One region of the Stenotrophomonas sp. STEN054 genome, then DNA from elsewhere that is predicted to be linked to it. Evidence: riboswitches for the same ligand, from Rfam matches in the RefSeq annotation. Region 1 holds a riboswitch; the other holds the start of a gene.
What was found. Region 1 has a riboswitch for glycine ahead of AC1VXD_RS07100 (trimeric intracellular cation channel family protein). Riboswitches for the same ligand answer to the same signal wherever they lie in the genome.
Positions count from the first base shown of each region.

Region 2: linked by a shared signal. The riboswitch ahead of gcvP (aminomethyl-transferring glycine dehydrogenase) and the one ahead of AC1VXD_RS07100 (trimeric intracellular cation channel family protein) in region 1 are both predicted to bind glycine.

Region 1 covers NZ_JBXFWG010000013.1:13,577-17,555, reverse strand. Annotated here, with positions in the region: gene AC1VXD_RS07120 (NYN domain-containing protein) at 1-361, opposite strand, end outside; gene AC1VXD_RS07115 (NAD(P)/FAD-dependent oxidoreductase) at 470-1,747, shown strand; partial or broken gene AC1VXD_RS07110 (nuclear transport factor 2 family protein) at 1,851-1,937, opposite strand; gene AC1VXD_RS07105 (GIY-YIG nuclease family protein) at 1,960-2,235, opposite strand; glycine riboswitch at 2,276-2,365, shown strand; glycine riboswitch at 2,379-2,484, shown strand; gene AC1VXD_RS07100 (trimeric intracellular cation channel family protein) at 2,567-3,184, shown strand; gene AC1VXD_RS07095 (3-deoxy-7-phosphoheptulonate synthase) at 3,461-3,979, opposite strand, start outside.
Region 2 covers NZ_JBXFWG010000020.1:23,358-27,336, reverse strand. Annotated here, with positions in the region: gene AC1VXD_RS10205 (multidrug effflux MFS transporter) at 1-1,041, opposite strand, end outside; glycine riboswitch at 1,349-1,451, shown strand; gene gcvP (aminomethyl-transferring glycine dehydrogenase) at 1,514-3,979, shown strand, end outside.

The DNA of each region.
Region 1 (3,979 bases):
CATACACCTTCACGCCATCGGTCAGCAGGCGCATCACCATCGGGGTGAAGTCGGCATCGCTGGAGACGATGGCGAAACCATCCAGGTTGCGCGCGTACAGCAGGTCCATGGCATCGATGACCATGGCCATGTCCGAGGCGTTCTTGCCCTTGCTGTAGGCGAACTGCTGGATCGGGCGGATGGCGTACTCGTGCAGCACCGATTCCCAGCCCTTCAGTCGCGGGCTCTTCCAGTTGCCGTAGGCACGGCGCACGTTGGCCACGCCGTAACGGGCGACTTCGGCCAGGACTTCGTCGATCTTCGAGGCCGGCGCATTGTCGGCGTCGATCAGCAGGGCGATACGCTTTTCCGGTTCGGACATGGTTTCCTCGGTGGGCTGCAGGCTGAGCGGAGTATCACCCATGGCCACTGGCAGCCATGTGACGTGCGATGATGCAGGGCGACATCCATCCCCCTCTGGAGTACGTCGATGAGCCGCGAACCAGTCCCCCACCTGGTCATCATCGGCGGCGGTTTTGCGGGCCTCTGGGCCACCCGGGCCCTGGCCCGCGAAAAGATCAGGATCACTCTGCTCGACCGCCGCAACCACCACCTGTTCCAACCCCTGCTGTACCAGGTCGCCACCGCTGGCCTGTCCGCCCCCGACATCGCCGCGCCGCTGCGCCACATCCTCGGCCACCAGCGCAACGTGGAAGTGCGCCTGGGCGAGGTCGTCGCCATCGACAAGGCCGCCCGCCAGGTGCAGCTGGCCGACGGCAGCACCCTGGGCTACGACAGCCTGCTGCTGGCCACCGGCGCCACCCACGCCTATTTCGGCAACGACCAGTGGGCGGCCGATGCGCCGGGCCTGAAGACCCTGGACGATGCCATTGCCCTGCGCCGCAAGCTGCTGCTGGCGTTCGAGCGCGCCGAGGCCGAACCGGACCCGGCGAAGAAGGCCGCATGGCTGAGCTTCGCGGTGGTCGGCGGCGGCCCCACCGGCGTCGAACTGGCCGGCACCCTGGCCGAGATCGCCCGCCACACCCTGCGCAACGAGTTCCGCCACATCGATCCGGCCAGCGCCAAGGTGCGCCTGGTCGAGGCGGGCCCGCGCGTGCTGTCCTCGTTTCCCGAGGTGCTTTCGCTGAAGGCACGCCGGCAGCTGGAAAAGCTGGGCGTGGAAGTACTGACCGGCACCCCGGTGAGCGACATCGACAGCCTCGGCTTCAAACTGGGCGAACAGTTCGTGCCCGCACGCACCGTGGTCTGGGCCGCCGGCGTGGCCGCCTCGCCGCTGGCGCGCACGCTGGACGTACCGCTGGACCGCGCCGGCCGCGTGCAGGTGCAGCCCGACCTGACCCTGTCCGGGCACCCCGAACTGTTCGTGGCTGGTGACCTGGCCGCGGTGAACCAGGCCAACGGCAAGCCGGTGCCCGGCGTGGCGCCCGCCGCCAAGCAGATGGGCAAGTACGTGGCCGATGTCATCCGCGCGCGCCTGCATGGCAAGCCGACACCGGGGGCGTTCAAGTACGCCGACTACGGCAACCTGGCCACCATCGGCCGCATGGCCGCCATCGTGCACCTGGGCCGGCTGCAGCTGTCAGGCGTGCTGGCCTGGTGGTTCTGGCTGGCCGCGCACGTGTTCTTCCTGATCGGCTTCCGCAACCGCGTGGTGGTGCTGCTGAACTGGGCGGTGGCGTACTGGAGCTACCAGCGCAGCGCGCGCATCATTTTTGGTGATGACCAGGAAGATCGCCGGCCGAAGTGATGGCCCCTCGAACACCGCCACAGTAGATCCACGCCATGCGTGGATGAATGCCTGCGCGGGGCACATGGAAAGCATCCACGCGTGGCGTGGATCTACCGGTTCATCGGCCAAGGCCCAGGCGCCCGTCAGGCGTATCGCCAACCACCGCGCGCGTTGCCAGCTCCGGGTGCAGGGACCGTGCGACGCGCTTGCAGCCGAGCATGGGCTCGGCGTTACAGGACGGCCTCGACCGGGGCCTGCAGCCAGGCGAGCTTGCGTTCGCGCGGCTGCTGCTTGAGCTGCCATTCGGCGCGGGAGGCGGCCGAGCGGTCCGGGTATTCGCGCACGGCAAGGATGCGCAGCGGCGGCCGGGCCCGGGTGTAACGGGCGCCCTTGCCGGCCAGGTGGGCAGCGAAACGAGCCGCCACGTCGGTGCTGATGCCGGCGTAATAGGTGCCGTCCCGGCATTCGAGCAGATACAGGAACCACGGGGCGGAAGGACGGGCCATGGGGGGATTATGGCTTGCTGCACTGCAGCGGATATACTGGCGTCCGAATGCAGGAGAGAGGCGCCGCGCTGGCGCCCGCCGAAGGCGCAGGCTCCCATGATCGCTCAGGCCGGTGGGCTGGAATCCCACCAACCATGCATTCGACTCGCCGAGCTGGAGAGAGGTCACCGGGCTCGCCCGGCACGATCCGCCGAAGGGGCACGCGGTTCATCCCGCTGAACTCTCAGGCAAAAGGACAGCGGGAGCGGCACCGGTCATCGTCATCCCGTCATTGCGCAGGCAGTGGCGGTATACGCGCATGGCCGGCCCCACCGCGCCCGGAGCCTGTCCCATGCTGCTGTCCATCATCTATCTCGTTGCCATTTCCGCCGAAGCCATGACCGGCGCGCTGTCCGCCGGCCGCCGCCGCATGGACCTGTTCGGCGTGGTCATGATCGCCTGCGTCACCGCCCTCGGCGGTGGTTCGCTGCGCGACATCCTGCTCGGCCACTACCCGCTGGGCTGGGTAAAGCACCCCGAGTACCTGGGCTTCACCGTGTGCGCGGCGCTGATCGCCACCTGGGTGGCGCGCTGGATGCACCATTTCCGCCGCACCTTCCTGGTGCTCGATGGCCTGGGCCTGATCGCCTTCACCCTGATCGGCTGCTCGATCGCACGCGAGGCAGGCCATGCGATGCCAATCGTGCTGATCGCCGGCATGCTCACCGGTGCCTTCGGCGGCGTGCTGCGCGACATCCTCTGCAACGAGGTGCCGCTGATCTTCCAGAAGGAGCTGTACGCGATCATCTCGCTGCTGACCGGCGCGGTGTATCTGCTGCTGCTGCGCTGGGGCGTGGCCGATGCCACGGCGATCCTGTGCTGCCTGGGGGGTGGCTTCGCGCTGCGCCTGCTGGCGATCCATTACCGCTGGGAAATGCCCAAGTTCGTGTACCACGACGAAGTGCATTGACTGCGTCCGCCGGGCGTGGCCCGGTGCTGCCGATGACCATGCGCTGTTCGTAGCGTCGAGCTTGTACACGCATGGCGTGGATCTACTGCGTCAGTAAAGTATGACTCGACCCTGCAAAAAAACGGTATCCCCCCCCCGGCGATGTACCTGGCGCTGTCGCACTTACGCAGCGCCAGGCGCATCGCCGGTGCGGACGGGTCAGCCTCCAACTCCGACCGACCCTGATCGCGGCCGCACCCCCGCAGGCGCTGGCCGCCATCCACACACGTGCCGCACTCAGGCGGCTTCGGACACCTTTACGTCACGGCGGGCGCGCACGGCAGCGGCCAGGCGCTCCAGCACCTGCACGGTGGTGTCCCAATCAATGCAGCCATCGGTGATGCTCTGGCCGTAGACCAGCGGCTGGCCTTCGACGAGTTCCTGCCGGCCACCGACCAGATGGCTTTCCACCATCACCCCGACGATGCGCTGTTCGCCGTCTTCCAGCTGGGTGGCGATGTCCTCGATCACCTTCGGCTGGTTTTCGGGGTTCTTGAGGCTGTTGGCGTGGCTGGCATCGATCATCAGGCGCGTCGGCAGCTTGGCCTTGGCCAGTGCCTGGCAGGCCTCGCCGACGCTGGCTGCGTCGTAGTTCGGTTGCTTGCCGCCACGCAGGATCACATGGCAATCCGGATTGCCGGTGGTCGACACGATGGCGGTGCCGCCCTGCTTGGTCACCGACAGGAAGTGGTGCGCGTTGGACGCCGCACCCACTGCATCGGCCGCGATCCTGACGTTGCCGTCGGTGCCGTTCTT
Region 2 (3,979 bases), on a different contig from region 1:
GGACGCCAGGCCGCGCTGGTGCGGGTACATGTCGAGCACGGCCAGCGCCAGGATCGGGAAGATCAGCGCCATGCCCATGCCGCCCAGGAAGATCGGCAGCACCGCCCACGGCAGGGCGAACTGCGGCGCCAGGGTCACGTAGCCCACGTTGAGCAGCACCGACAGCGCGCACAGGCTGAAGCCGATGCCGATCTGGCGGGTGGGCGTGGTGCGCCCGGCCATGCGCCCGGACAGGAACGAACCGGTGGTCATGCCGCCGATAGTGGGAATGAACAACCAGGCGAAGCCACCTTCGCCCAGGTGCAGGTGCTGCATCACAAACACTGGTGCCGAGGCGATGTACAGGAAGATGCCGCCGAAGTTGATGCTGCCGGCCAGGGCCAGGCGCAGGAAACGCGGGTTGAAGCCGATGCGCACGTAGTCACGCAGCAGGCCACGTGGCGACAGCGGCACGCGAGCGGCCACCGGGTGGGTTTCCGGCATGAAGCGTGCGGTGCAGACCAGCAGCAGCAGCGAGAACACCACCAGGAACCAGAAGATCAGCGGCCAGCCGGCGCCACTGAGCAGGATCCAGCCACCGATGATCGGCGCGATGGCCGGAGCGATGCCGAACAGCATCGACACCTGGCTCATCAGCCGCTGCGCATCGTGGCCGTGGTACAGATCGCGGATGACCGCGCGGCCGACGATCATGCCGACGCCGGCCGACAGGCCCTGCAGCGCGCGGAACACCAGCAGCGTGCTCAGGTCGGTGGACAGCGCGCAGCCGACCGAGGCACCGATGAACACCACCAGGCCGCCGAGGATCACCCGCTTGCGGCCCCAGGCATCGGACAGCGGCCCGTGCGCCAGGCTCATCAGCGCATAGAACAGCAGGTACACGCTGATGGTCTGCTGCACGGCCACTTCGTCCACCGCCAGGCGCTGGGCCAGCTGCGGGAAGGCCGGGAAGATGGTGTCGATCGAGAACGGGCCGAACATGGCCAGGCCTGCGAGCAGCAGGGCCATGCGTCGGGTGGAGGGGGCAACAGCGGGGGTCATCGGCAAAGCGTCCGGCTGGGCCATGCGTGGCACGCACGGCGGGCGCCGATCCCCTGCAGCAGGGACGGCGCCAGATGAATACGAGAGTGCGGCCATGATAGGCCGGGATTGCGGCCGATGCCATCGACCGCTGCACGAAACGCACGGCCGGGCCATCGGCCATTCAGGCCCGCAGGCCCCCTGCCCCCGCTCCGGGCCGTGTTCAGCCGCGGCAACCAGCTATAATCGGCGGGCAACATGGTGGGAGAAGCGGAACACCGCTGCCGAAGGCGCAACGCCCGTAATCGCTCAGGCCCGATACCACCCGTAACAGAACTCTGGAGAGACCGGTTCGATCCGGCGCCGAAGGGGCACGAAGCTGCGGCCAGCCGCGCTTTTAAACTCTCAGGCAAAAGGACAGAGGGGCGCCCCGCAGACCGCCAGCCGGCGGCTTGTGCCCGTGCGTGTGCCCTTTCCTGACGGATCCTTCGCCATGTCCCAGAACACCCCCTCCCTGCGTGAGCTTGAGCATCATTCCGCGTTCGTCGAGCGCCACATCGGCCCCAACGACGCCGAGATCGCGCAGATGCTCGACGTCGTCGGCCACGCCACGCTGGATGCGATGACCGATGCCATCGTGCCGGCCAGGATCAAGTCGCCCGCACCGCTGGCACTGCCGGAATCGATGACCGAAGTGCAGGCGCTGGCGAAGATCCGCGCGATCGCCGACAAGAACACCGTCCTGCGCAGCTTCATCGGCCAGGGCTACTACGGTACCCACACGCCGAACGTGATCCTGCGCAACATCCTGGAAAACCCGGCCTGGTACACCGCCTACACCCCGTACCAGGCGGAAATCTCGCAGGGCCGCATGGAAGCGCTGATCAACTTCCAGACGCTGTGTGCCGACCTGACCGGCATGGAGATCGCCAACGCCTCGCTGCTGGACGAAGCCACCGCCGCCGCTGAAGCGATGACCCTGGCCAAGCGTTCGGCCAAGTCGAAGTCGGACACCTTCTTCGTGCACGATGCCGTGCACCCGCAGACGCTGGAACTGCTGCGCACCCGCGCCGAGCCGATGGGCATCGTGCTGCGCGTGGGCACCCCGGCCGAAGCAATGGAAGCGGAGGCCTTCGGCCTGCTGCTGCAGTACCCGGACACCTTCGGCCAGGTCGGCGACTACAAGGCGCTGGTCGATGCCGTGCACGCGCGCGGCGGCCTGGTGGCCGTGGCCACCGACCTGCTGGCGCTGACCCTGCTGGCCGCCCCCGGCGAATGGGGCGCGGACATCGTGGTCGGCAACAGCCAGCGTTTCGGCGTGCCGTTCGGTTTCGGCGGCCCGCACGCTGCGTTCATGGCCTGCCGTGATGCCTACAAGCGTTCGATGCCGGGCCGCCTGATCGGTGTCTCCATCGATGCCGAAGGCAAGCCGGCCTACCGCCTGACCCTGCAGACCCGCGAGCAGCACATCCGCCGCGAGAAGGCGACCTCCAACATCTGCACCGCGCAGGTGCTGCTGGCGGTGATGGCCTCGATGTACGCCGTCTACCACGGCCCGGAAGGCCTGGCCCGCATCGCCCGCCGTACCCACCGCCTGGCTTCGATCCTGGCCGCGTCGCTGCGCAGCGCCGGCGTGCAGGTCGGTAGCGACTTCTTCGACACCCTGCACATCACCGGCGTGCACGCCGCTGAGATCCACGCCAAGGCCCGCGCCGCCGGTTACAACCTGCGCGCGATCGACAGCGACTCGGTCGGCATCAGCCTGGACGAGACCGCGACCCGCGCCGACATCGTCGCCCTGGCCGCCGTGTTCGGTGCGCAGGCCGATGTGGATGCGCTGGATGCCAGCACCGCCGACGAACTGCCGCCTGCCCTGCTGCGCCAGTCCGCGTTCCTGACCCACCCGGTGTTCAACACCCACCACAGCGAGCACGAGTTGCTGCGCTACCTGCGTTCGCTGGCCGACAAGGACCTGGCGATGGACCGCACGATGATCCCGCTGGGCTCGTGCACCATGAAGCTCAACGCCACCGCCGAGATGATCCCGGTGACCTGGCCGGAGTTCTCGCAGATCCATCCGCTGGTGCCGGCCGACCAGGCGCTGGGCTACAAGGAACTGATCGAGACGCTGGAAGCGATGCTGGTCGAATGCACCGGCTACGACGCGGTCAGCCTGCAGCCGAACTCCGGTGCGCAGGGTGAGTACGCCGGCCTGCTGGCGATCCGCGCCTACCACCGCTCGCGCGGTGAGGACCACCGTGACATCTGCCTGATTCCGGATTCGGCGCACGGCACCAACCCGGCTTCGGCACAGATGTGCGGCATGAAGGTCGTGGTGACCAAGACCGATGCCAACGGCAACGTCGATGTCGAAGACATCCGCGTCAACGCCGAGAAGTACAGCGACCGCCTGGCCGCGATCATGATCACCTACCCGTCCACGCACGGCGTGTTCGAGGAGGAAGTGGCCGAGATCTGCGAGATCATCCACCAGCATGGCGGCCAGGTGTATACCGACGGCGCCAACATGAACGCGCTGGTCGGCGTGGCCAAGCCGGGCAAGTGGGGTTCGGACGTTTCCCACCTGAACCTGCACAAGACCTTCTGCATCCCGCACGGCGGCGGCGGACCGGGCGTCGGCCCGTGCGCGGTGAAGGAACACCTGGCTCCGTTCCTGCCGGGCAAGCTGGGTGACAACGGCCCGGTCGGCATGGTCAGCGCGGCCAGCTTCGGCAGCGCCTCGATCCTGCCGATCAGCTGGATGTACATCGCCATGATGGGCAGCGAAGGTCTGCGCAAGGCCACCCAGGTGGCCCAGCTCAACGCCAACTACATCGCCAGGCGCCTGGCTCCGCACTTCAAGACCCTGTACACCGGCCGCAACGGCCTGGTGGCGCACGAGTGCATCCTCGACGTGCGTCCGCTGGAGAAGACCAGCGGCATCGGTGCCGAGGACGTG